2 regions of the Massilia phyllosphaerae genome follow, and region 1 is predicted to be linked to the other one. Evidence: riboswitches for the same ligand, from Rfam matches in the RefSeq annotation. Region 1 holds a riboswitch; the other holds the start of a gene.
What was found. A riboswitch is a leader RNA that binds a small molecule or an ion and turns the genes downstream of it on or off. The one in region 1 is predicted to bind fluoride.
Positions count from the first base shown of each region.

Region 2: it holds a riboswitch for fluoride, as region 1 does, so the genes downstream of both, U1H99_RS07625 (voltage-gated chloride channel family protein) here and U1H99_RS27770 (voltage-gated chloride channel family protein) in region 1, are expected to answer to the same signal.

Region 1 covers NZ_JAXSQX010000010.1:55,833-60,569, forward strand. The annotation lists gene crcB (fluoride efflux transporter CrcB) at 1-190, shown strand, start outside; gene U1H99_RS27765 (DUF190 domain-containing protein) at 187-561, opposite strand; gene U1H99_RS27770 (voltage-gated chloride channel family protein) at 570-1,886, opposite strand; fluoride riboswitch at 1,951-2,016, opposite strand; gene U1H99_RS27775 (histidine phosphatase family protein) at 2,145-2,771, opposite strand; gene eno (phosphopyruvate hydratase) at 2,792-4,078, opposite strand; gene U1H99_RS27785 (2,3-bisphosphoglycerate-dependent phosphoglycerate mutase) at 4,207-4,737, shown strand, end outside.
Region 2 covers NZ_JAXSQX010000001.1:1,693,770-1,698,506, reverse strand. The annotation lists gene clpB (ATP-dependent chaperone ClpB) at 1-1,746, opposite strand, end outside; gene U1H99_RS07630 (GNAT family N-acetyltransferase) at 1,863-2,408, opposite strand; fluoride riboswitch at 2,450-2,516, shown strand; gene U1H99_RS07625 (voltage-gated chloride channel family protein) at 2,590-3,918, shown strand; gene U1H99_RS07620 (porin) at 4,119-4,737, shown strand, end outside.

The DNA.
Region 1 (4,737 bases):
CCGGTTGTTCGTCGTCACCGGCTTCCTTGGCGGCTTGACGACCATGTCGAGTTTCGCCGGCGAGGCGGTGATCCTGCTGCGCGCCGGCCGCTTGGCCATGGCAGCCGGTGCAGTGCTGCTGCACGTTGCCGGTTCGCTTGTCATGTGCACGCTCGGCATGGGGACGGCCGCATTACTGATGCGCCGCTAACCGGCGCTTGCGTGCGTCGCCTTGCCCTCGGTTGCGAGCGGCAGCTCGCATCGCAACAGCACGGCCTGCACCGCGTGCAGTTGCGCATGGTGTTCGAAAAGGAACGCGCGAAGCGCTTCTTCAGTATCGACCAGTTCGACGCATTGCGGGTGGCGCCCTGCCGTTCCTTCCACGTGGGCGTGGGATGGCTTCTCACCCGGCAGGTAGCCGCTGCCGACATGGAACAGCAACGCCTGGCGGATGCCGGCGCGGCGTGCCTGCGTCAGCAGTTGGTGGGCGAGCTGCGGGGGACTGAGATGGTGCCACAGACGGGTGGCGCGGGCACGGGCCGACATCGGGATGTACAGGCGCAGGACGGCAAAATCGTTCATCGTGTGGCTCACTGTTCAGGACGCTGCGCTGCCGGCCTCGCGCGTTCGCGCGCACGGTAGGCATGGAGTTCGGACAGACGCAGGTCCTCGGGAAGCGCGCGCCGGTGCTTGGCCCGGCCGATGCGCTGGGCGCGGTAGATGCCGGTGTGCCCCGAGAACAGGTAGCTGACGACGCAGGCGAGCGCTGCGTACGGCGCGATCTCGCCGCCGAACAGTTCGATGGCCATGACGGTAGACGCCAGCGGCACGTTGGCGGCGCCGGCGAACACGGCGACGAAGCCGAGCGCGGCCAGTAGCGGGAAAGGCAGGTGCAGCAACGGCGCCAGGGCGTTGCCGAGCGTGGCGCCGATATAGAACAGCGGCGTCACTTCGCCGCCTTTGAAGCCACTGCCGAGTGAGACGACGGTAAACGCCAGTTTGCCGATCGAGTCTTCGAATCCCAGCGGCTGCTGGAACGCCTGGACGATGACCGGAATGCCGAGACCGATATAGCGCTGTGTCCCGCTCAGCCAGACCGCCAGGGCGACGATTGCGCCGCCCAGCAGGGGGCGTGCCGGACCGTACGGCACATGGCGCTTGGCCGTGTCGCTCAACGTGTGCGTCAGCGTCGCGAAGAGCATGCCTGCCATGCCGAACGCGATGCCGGCGACGACGACCGCAACCAGGCCGGTCGTACCGACAGCCGGTACCGCGCCGAGCACATAATGTGTGTGGTGGATACCCCACCATAGTCCCACGCGGTCGGCGACGATGGCGGCGACGATGCAGGGCAGGATCGCGTCGTAGCGCATGCGGCCGATCGCCAGTACTTCCAGGCCGAAGATCGCGCCCGCCACGGGCGTGCCGAACACGGATGAGAAGCCGGCGCTCATGCCGGCCATGACGAGTACCCGGCGTGTATCGCGGTCCAGACGCAACATGTGGGCGATTTGGTCGGCCAGCGTGGCGCCCATCTGCACCGCCGTGCCTTCGCGACCTACCGATGCGCCGAACAGGTGCGACAGCACGGTACCGCCAAGGACCAGCGGCGCCATCCGCAGCGGGATCGTTTTCTTCGGGTCGTGGATCTCGTCGATGATCAGGTTGTTGCCGGCCTCGACATCCTTTCCGAGGCGATGATAGATCCACCCCACGGCGAACCCGGCCAGGGGGAGCAGCCAGATGATCTGCGGTGACGCGACACGGATTTGGGTGACGCGCTCGAGTGCAAACAGGAAGAATGCGGACGCGGAGCCGGCGAGTGCGGCCGCGATGACGGAAAGCAGCAGCCACTTCGCCATGTAATGCAAAAGCTCGACTTGTTCGGGTGTGTGATCAGGTTTCATCGGTCCAGTGAGTGAGCCCAGCTGGTCCGGATCGAGGCATGCGCCTACCTTCCCGGCCCGGCCGGGAAAGGTAGGCATCATCAGCTCGGGATTGAGCGGTTACGGGAGGAATGCCATCTCCAATTAAAGTCAATCATAGCAAGGTTTGCTTGTTCCGCCAAATCATCGCGCGGCGTCCTGAGCGCAGGCGACGCCGAATTCGACCTTTTAACCTGCTGTAAAAACTTCGATCCACTCGTCTTCCCGCCATTTCCTTGTTTAAACGCCAATCAGGTGACCGGTTTCGTTAATGCGTTGGATGACGAACGAATCGTCCTCGAACGTGCATTCATTCACGCAGCAAGGCGTCTGCCGGAGTTGCCAATAATGACTGAGAGAAAGCCCAAGGCAATGCAACAACAGCACACGGTTGACGCTGTCGTGCCCGACCAGGACGACGGTCTGGCCGGCGTGTTTCAAAAGCACGAAATGGAGGACACTCATGACGCGTACCAACACCTGTGCGAGCGTCTCGCCGCCGGGTATCAAGGCCATGTCGGGTTTCGAAAACCACATCCGTGCCGGCCCGGGCCACAAGGACTCGACACGATCGTGCGTCAAACCTTGCCACTGGCCGTAGTCGATGTCGGCGAGCTCGCCGAGAACGCTTGCAGGCGCGCCGGTTGCGCGCTCGATCGCCGTGCCCGTATCGATGCAACGGGATAAATTGCTGGTGTAAATGGCATCCGGCTGCCAGCCACGCGCCACGCGCCGTCCCAGCGCCTCCGCTTGGCGCCGTCCGAGTTCGGAGAGCGGGAATTCGGCGCATCCACGAAATCGCGGCGGATCGATGCCATCGACGTGGCCATGACGAACGACGACGATGCGTGTAACCAGGCGCGTCATCGGGCTAAGCTGTTTTCAACCTACCCGCGCACGAACGCATCGCGGCCGGCGTAAGAGGCATCTCGACCCATCGCTTCTTCGATGCGCATCAGCTGGTTGTATTTTTCCACGCGCTCGCCGCGCGCAGGTGCCCCGGTCTTGAGGTGTCCTGTACCGAATCCGACCGTCATATCGGCAATGAAGCTGTCGACCGTTTCGCCGCTGCGATGGGAGACCATGGCGCCCCAACCGGCACGGTAGGCCAGTTCGACTGCGGCGCGCGTTTCGGTGAGGGTGCCGATCTGGTTCGGTTTGATCAAGACGGCATTGGCGACGTCTTCCTGAATTCCGCGTTCGATGCGTTTGACGTTGGTCACGAACAGATCGTCGCCAACCAGTTCGACCTTTTTGCCCAGCCGTTTGTTCATCATGCGCCAGCCGGCCCAGTCGTCCTCCGCCAATCCGTCTTCCAGCACGGCGATCGGATAGCGTTCGATCCATCCCTCGTACAGGTCGACCAGCCCGGCCGCATCGACCTTACGGCCCTCGCTGCGAAGGTGGTACAGGCCGTCCTCGTAAAAGCCGGACGACGCCGGATCGAGCGCCAGCACGATGTCGTCACCGGGTCGATAGCCTGCCTTTTCGATCGCTTCGAGGATTAATTCGACGGCCTCGGCGTTGCGCTTAAGGATAGGCGCGAAGCCGCCCTCATCCCCGACCGCCGTGTTGTAACCACGCTCCTTGAGGATGGTGCGCAGGCGATGGTAGATCTCGGCGCCGTAGCGTACGCCCTCGGCGAACGTGGGGGCGCCGACGGGGGCGATCATGAATTCCTGAAAATCGGTCGCTTGCCAATTGGCGTGTACCCCGCCGTTGAGGATGTTGAACATCGGTACCGGCATGCGTGGAGCGTGCGACGCGGACAGGGTACTGAACAAGGGCAAGCCCGCCGCCGCGGCGGCAGCGCGCGCCACAGCCAGACTCACGCCCAGAACGGCGTTCGCCCCCATCCTGCTTTTGTTCGGCGTACCGTCCAGCGCAATGAGAAGGGCATCGATGCCTTTCTGGTCGGTCGCGTCCTTGCCGGCAACGGCGGTGGCGATCTCGCCATTGACGTGGGCGACGGCATTCTTCACGCCCTTTCCGTCGTAGCGGCGCGGCTCGGCGTCACGCAGTTCGACGGCTTCATGAATGCCGGTCGAAGCGCCCGAAGGCACGGCGGCGCGACCGACGACGCCGCATACCAGGCGCACGTCGACTTCAACCGTCGGGTTGCCGCGCGAGTCGAGGATCTCGCGCGCATGGATGTCTTGAATGGCAGGATTCATAAGAATTTCCAGGGTGAAAGCCGGCATCGAACGCGTGCCCGGATAAGTTTGCGGTTACTCTATCCCAGTTCGTCCGGGGGTTGCGCGCGACCCGGCCGGGACGCAGCCGATCCGAGGAGTGAGGCGCCATGCACCGACTGATTTTGATCCGCCACGGCGAGTCCGCCTATAACGCCGATAACCGCTTCACGGGGTGGACCGATGTCGACCTCACGCCGCTCGGCATGGCGCAGGCGCGGGCGGTGGGCGCGACGCTGCGCGCGGCGGGCGTGGCGATCGACGTCGCGTTCACATCGATGCTCAAGCGCACCATCCGCTCGCAATGGATCATCTGCGAAGCAATGGACCGCATGTGGCTGCCGATTGTGCCGGACCCGCGCTTGAACGAACGCCATTACGGTGCCCTGACGGGGCTGAACAAGGCGACGGCCGAACGGGAATACGGCGCGGCGCAGGTCGCCGCCTGGCGCCGCTCGTTTGCCGTGGCGCCTCCGCCGATGGCGCTGCAAGATGCGCGCGCGTATGCGGATGATCCGCGTAACCGCGGTGCCCGGGCAGGCGAGATCGTGCTGAGCGAAAGTCTGGAAGATGTGGTTCGGCGCGTGCGGCCGTTTTGGGAAGAGCTGGCGGCGCCGGCGCTGCGCGAGCGACGGGGCGTC
Region 2 (4,737 bases), on a different contig from region 1:
GTCCTGCCCCACCACGCGCTCGTGCAGCTTCTCTTCGATGTGCAGCAGCTTGTCGCGCTCGCCCTGCATCATGCGCGCCACCGGGATGCCGGTTGCGCGCGACACCACTTCGGCGATCTCTTCGGCGCCGACCTGGGTACGCAGCAGGCGCGGCTTGCCGCTGTCGCCTTCGCCCTCGGCCTGCTCGCCGGCGGCTTCCGCATCCTTGAGCTGCTTTTCGAGTTCCGGCAGGCGCCCGTACTGCAGCTCGGACACCTTCTGCCAGTTGCTCTGGCGCTTGGCTTCATCCATCTGCAGGCGGATGCGCTCGATCTCTTCCTTGATGTGGGTGGTACCCTGCACCGCCGCCTTTTCGGCCTTCAGGATCTCTTCGAAGTCGTTGTATTCGCGCTCCAGGCGGGCGATCTCGTCGTTGATCAGCTCGAGCCGGCGCTGCGACGCTTCGTCGGTTTCCTTCTTGACCGCCTCGCGCTCGATCTTCAGCTGGATGATGCGGCGGTCCAGCTTGTCCATCACTTCCGGCTTGGAGTCGATCTCGATCTTGATCTTCGAGGCAGCCTCGTCGATCAGGTCGATCGCCTTGTCCGGCAGGAAGCGGTCGGTGATGTAGCGATGCGACAGCTCGGCCGCGGCAATGATGGCCGGGTCGGTGATTTCGACCTTGTGGTGCAGCTCATACTTTTCCTGCAAGCCACGCAGGATGGCAATCGTCGCCTCCACGCTCGGCTCGTCGACCAGGATCTTCTGGAAACGGCGCTCGAGCGCGGCATCCTTCTCGACGTACTTGCGGTACTCGTCGAGCGTGGTCGCGCCGACGCAATGCAGCTCGCCGCGCGCCAGCGCCGGCTTGAGCATGTTGCCGGCGTCCATCGCGCCTTCGGCCTTGCCGGCGCCGACCATGGTGTGGATCTCGTCGATGAAGACGATGGTCTGGCCTTCATCCTGCGCCAGTTCCTTCAGCACCGTCTTCAGGCGCTCTTCGAATTCGCCGCGGAACTTGGCGCCCGCCAGCAGGGCCGCCATGTCGAGCGACAGCACGCGCTTGCCCTTGAGCGAATCCGGCACTTCGCCGTTGACGATGCGCTGGGCCAGGCCTTCGACGATGGCGGTCTTGCCCACGCCCGGTTCGCCGATCAGCACCGGATTGTTCTTGGAACGGCGCTGCAGCACCTGGATCGCGCGGCGGATCTCGTCGTCGCGGCCGATCACCGGATCCAGCTTGCCCAGGCGGGCGCGCTCGGTCAGGTCGAGCGTGTATTTCTTCAGCGCTTCGCGGTTGCCCTCGGCATCCTGCGAATTCACGGCTTCGCCGCCGCGCACGGCCTGGATCGCCGATTCCAGCGACTTCTTGGTCAGGCCGTGTTCGCGCGCCAGGCGGCCGGCGTCGGACTTGTCATCAAGCAGTGCCAGCAGCACCATTTCGCTCGACAGGAACTGGTCGCCGCGGCGCTGGGATTCCTTGTCGGCGAGGTTCAGCAGGTTGACGAGGTCGCGTCCGACCTGCACGTCACCGCCGGTGCCCGAGACTTTCGGCAGGCGCTCGAGCGCATTGCGCAGCGCGTTGGCGAGACCGCCCACGTTCACGCCGGCGCGTTGCAGCAGCGAGCGCGCGCCGCCATCGTCCTGGTTCAGCAGCGCACTCAGCAGGTGCGCCGGTTCTATATATTGGTTATCGTTGCCGACCGCCAGGCTCTGGGCGTCCGCCAGTACTTCCTGGAGCTTGGTCGTCAATTTATCTTGCCGCATGTTGTGTGCCCCTAGTGAAAAAGTTAGTTTTCAGGATGGAACTAGATTTAGGGGCAGGCGACGCTTTTTCAAGATGTGAAACATGGGCTTTGCTTAACCCTGGCTTAGACCACCTGTCAACCGATCGCCTTGCGCATCAGCGTCAGCGGCACCGCTACCTGGCCGCCGCCGAGCGACAGGCTCAGGTCGCGCACGGGCACGAAGCCATGGGCCCGGTACAGGGGTACGCCCGGCATGGTCGCGGTCAGCTCGAGCGCCGTGAAACCCGCCGCCAGCGCCTGCGCGGTGCAGTGCTGCATGAGCATCGAGCCGAAACCCTGGCGTTCCATGCCCGGATCGACGAAGAAGGCGCGGATCTTCGCCGCCTCGCTGGCCGGGTCCAGAAAACGGTCCGGCGCCGACTTGTGCTGGTCGCCGCCATAGGGCGTGGAGCGCTTGCTCCAGCCGCCGCAGGCGACGATGCGCGCTTCGTCCTCGATGGCGAAATAGGTGCCGTCCCGGATGAGCTGGGTGTCGACGCCGAACACCTCGCGCGTGACCGCGTGCGCCTGTTCAAGGGTGTAAAAGCCGGCCGACAATCCGATACCGGAACGTTCGATCAGCTCTTGCAGCACGGGGATGTCGGCCAGCGTGGCGGCGCGTAGTGTGAAATGGGGTCGCATCGGATCATTCTACTGTCGGCCGCTGTGGTGCTGCGCTAGAATAATGCTGTGGAAATGGCATTCTTCCACCGACAAACCGCCCCCAGGGCCGATGATGCCTGCACCGTTCCCGGCCATGGGACGTGCAGGCGTTCGCCCGTCCAGCCTGCCGCATGTCCGGGATGCCCGACCGAGGACATGCATGACTTTATTAGATCGACCTTTGGAACCGCGCTTCTCGTCCAGCCAGCTGCTGCGCTACCTCGCCAAATGGCTGCCGCTGGCGCTGCTGGTGGGGCTGCTGGCCGGTTCCGCCTCCGCCTTTTTCCTGGTCGCGCTCGACTGGGCGACCAGCACCCGCCTCGCCCACCGCTGGCTGCTCTGGCTGTTGCCGCTGGCCGGCTTCGCGGTCGGCTGGCTCTACCTCCGATTCGGCCGCGCCGTCGAGGCCGGCAACAACCTGCTGATCGACCAGATCCACGATCCGGATAAAGTCATTCCGCTGCGCATGGCGCCGCTGGTGCTGGGCGGGACCGTGCTGTCGCACCTGTGCGGCGCCTCGGTCGGGCGCGAAGGCACCGCGGTGCAGATGGGCGGCACGCTGGCCGACCAGCTGACCCATGTGTTCAGGCTGCGGCACGAGGACCGGCGCACCCTGCTGATGGCCGGCATCAGCGCCGGCTTTGCCTCGGTGTTCGGCACGCCGCTGGCGGGCGCCGTGTTTGCCCTCGAGGTGCTGGCGATCGGGCGCCTGCGTTCGAACGCCCTGTTCGCCTGCCTGGTGGCCGCCATCGCCGGCGACCGCACCTGCCTGCTGTGGGGCGTGCATCACACGCATTATGCGGTCGGGGCAATTCCGCCGCTGGCGCCGTGGCCGCTGCTGGCGGCCGGCCTGGCCGGCATCGCCTTCGGCCTGGCGGGACGATTGTTCGCCGACTGCACCCACGCGCTGGGCGGCTGGATCAAGCGCAAGGTGGCTTACGCGCCGCTGCGCCCGCTGCTGGGCGGGATCGCGATCGCGCTGGCCGCCGCGGCGCTGCCGATCGACCCTTACCTGGGCCTGGGCATCCCGACCATCCAGGCCGCCTTCCTGCAGCAGCTGGCGCCCTGGGACTTTGCCGGCAAGCTGGTGCTCACCGTGGCCTCGCTCGGCAGCGGCTTCAAGGGTGGCGAAGTGACGCCGCTGTTCTACATCGGCGCCACGCTAGGCAATGCGCTGGCGCCGCTGTTACACCTGCCGCTCGGCCTGCTGGCCGGCCTCGGCTTCGTCGCCGTGTTCGCCGGCGCCGCCAACACGCCGCTGGCCTCGACCCTGATGGCGATCGAACTGTTCGGCGGCGAAATCGGCGTGTACGCGGCCATCGCCTGTGTGCTCAGCTATCTGTTTTCCGGGCACACCGGCATCTATCGCGCGCAGCGCCTGGGGCGCGGCAAATTCGGCCGGGGCCAGCGGGCGCCGGAACACCTGCGCCTGGGCGAACTCGACGCCTGGCGGCGCCAGGCCCGCCGCCAGGAAGCGGATCGCGGCTGAGTCCGCAACACTGTCCTGCCGCGCTACCCCAGCTGTTCATAAACTGAACACTACCCGCGGCGCATGGTGTTCATTTTCCGTACCCTTTACTTCACGTCGCCCGGCATTACCCGCTCTGCATGCCCGGGCACGCTTATTGCGCTCGTTGGATGCATCGGCCCGCTGTGCTGATGCCACGCCACCATAACGAGGAGATAGCGATGAAGAAAGTGCTTGCGATGAGCTTGCTTGCCGCTGCCGCTGCCCAGCCTGCATGGGCGGTCGACATCAAGGCCGGCGACTGGACCGTCAACGTCGGCGGCAACGTCAACGCCTACTACACGCTGGTGCGCTGCAAGGGCAGCTTCGACGGCGGCCTGGCGCTGGCCGGCCCCACCATCGGCTGCGGCGGCGAAGACCGCCGCACCACGGTCGGCAACGGCCTGCTGCCGAGCGGCCTGGTCACTACCGCCAACACCAGCCAGGGTGGCTACGACGTCAAGGCGCAGATCGGCATCATGGTGGCCGCCGCCACAGACAGCGCCATCACCCAGAACAGCACGGTCGACGTACGCCAGGCCTTCTTCAGCTTCGGCAATGCCCAGATCGGCACGGTCAAGCTCGGCCGCGACTACGGCATCTTCGGCGACAACATCATCCTCGCCGACATGACCCTGCTCGGCACCGGCGCCCCGTCCCAGGCAACCCAGCGCGGCCGCGTCGCCCTCGGCCACATCGGCGCCGGCTACGCCTATGCCGGCCAGTACGGGCAAGTCGTGTACACCACGCCGAAGGTGCTGCCCTACGGCCTTGTGCTCGACTTCGGCCTGATGAGCCCGG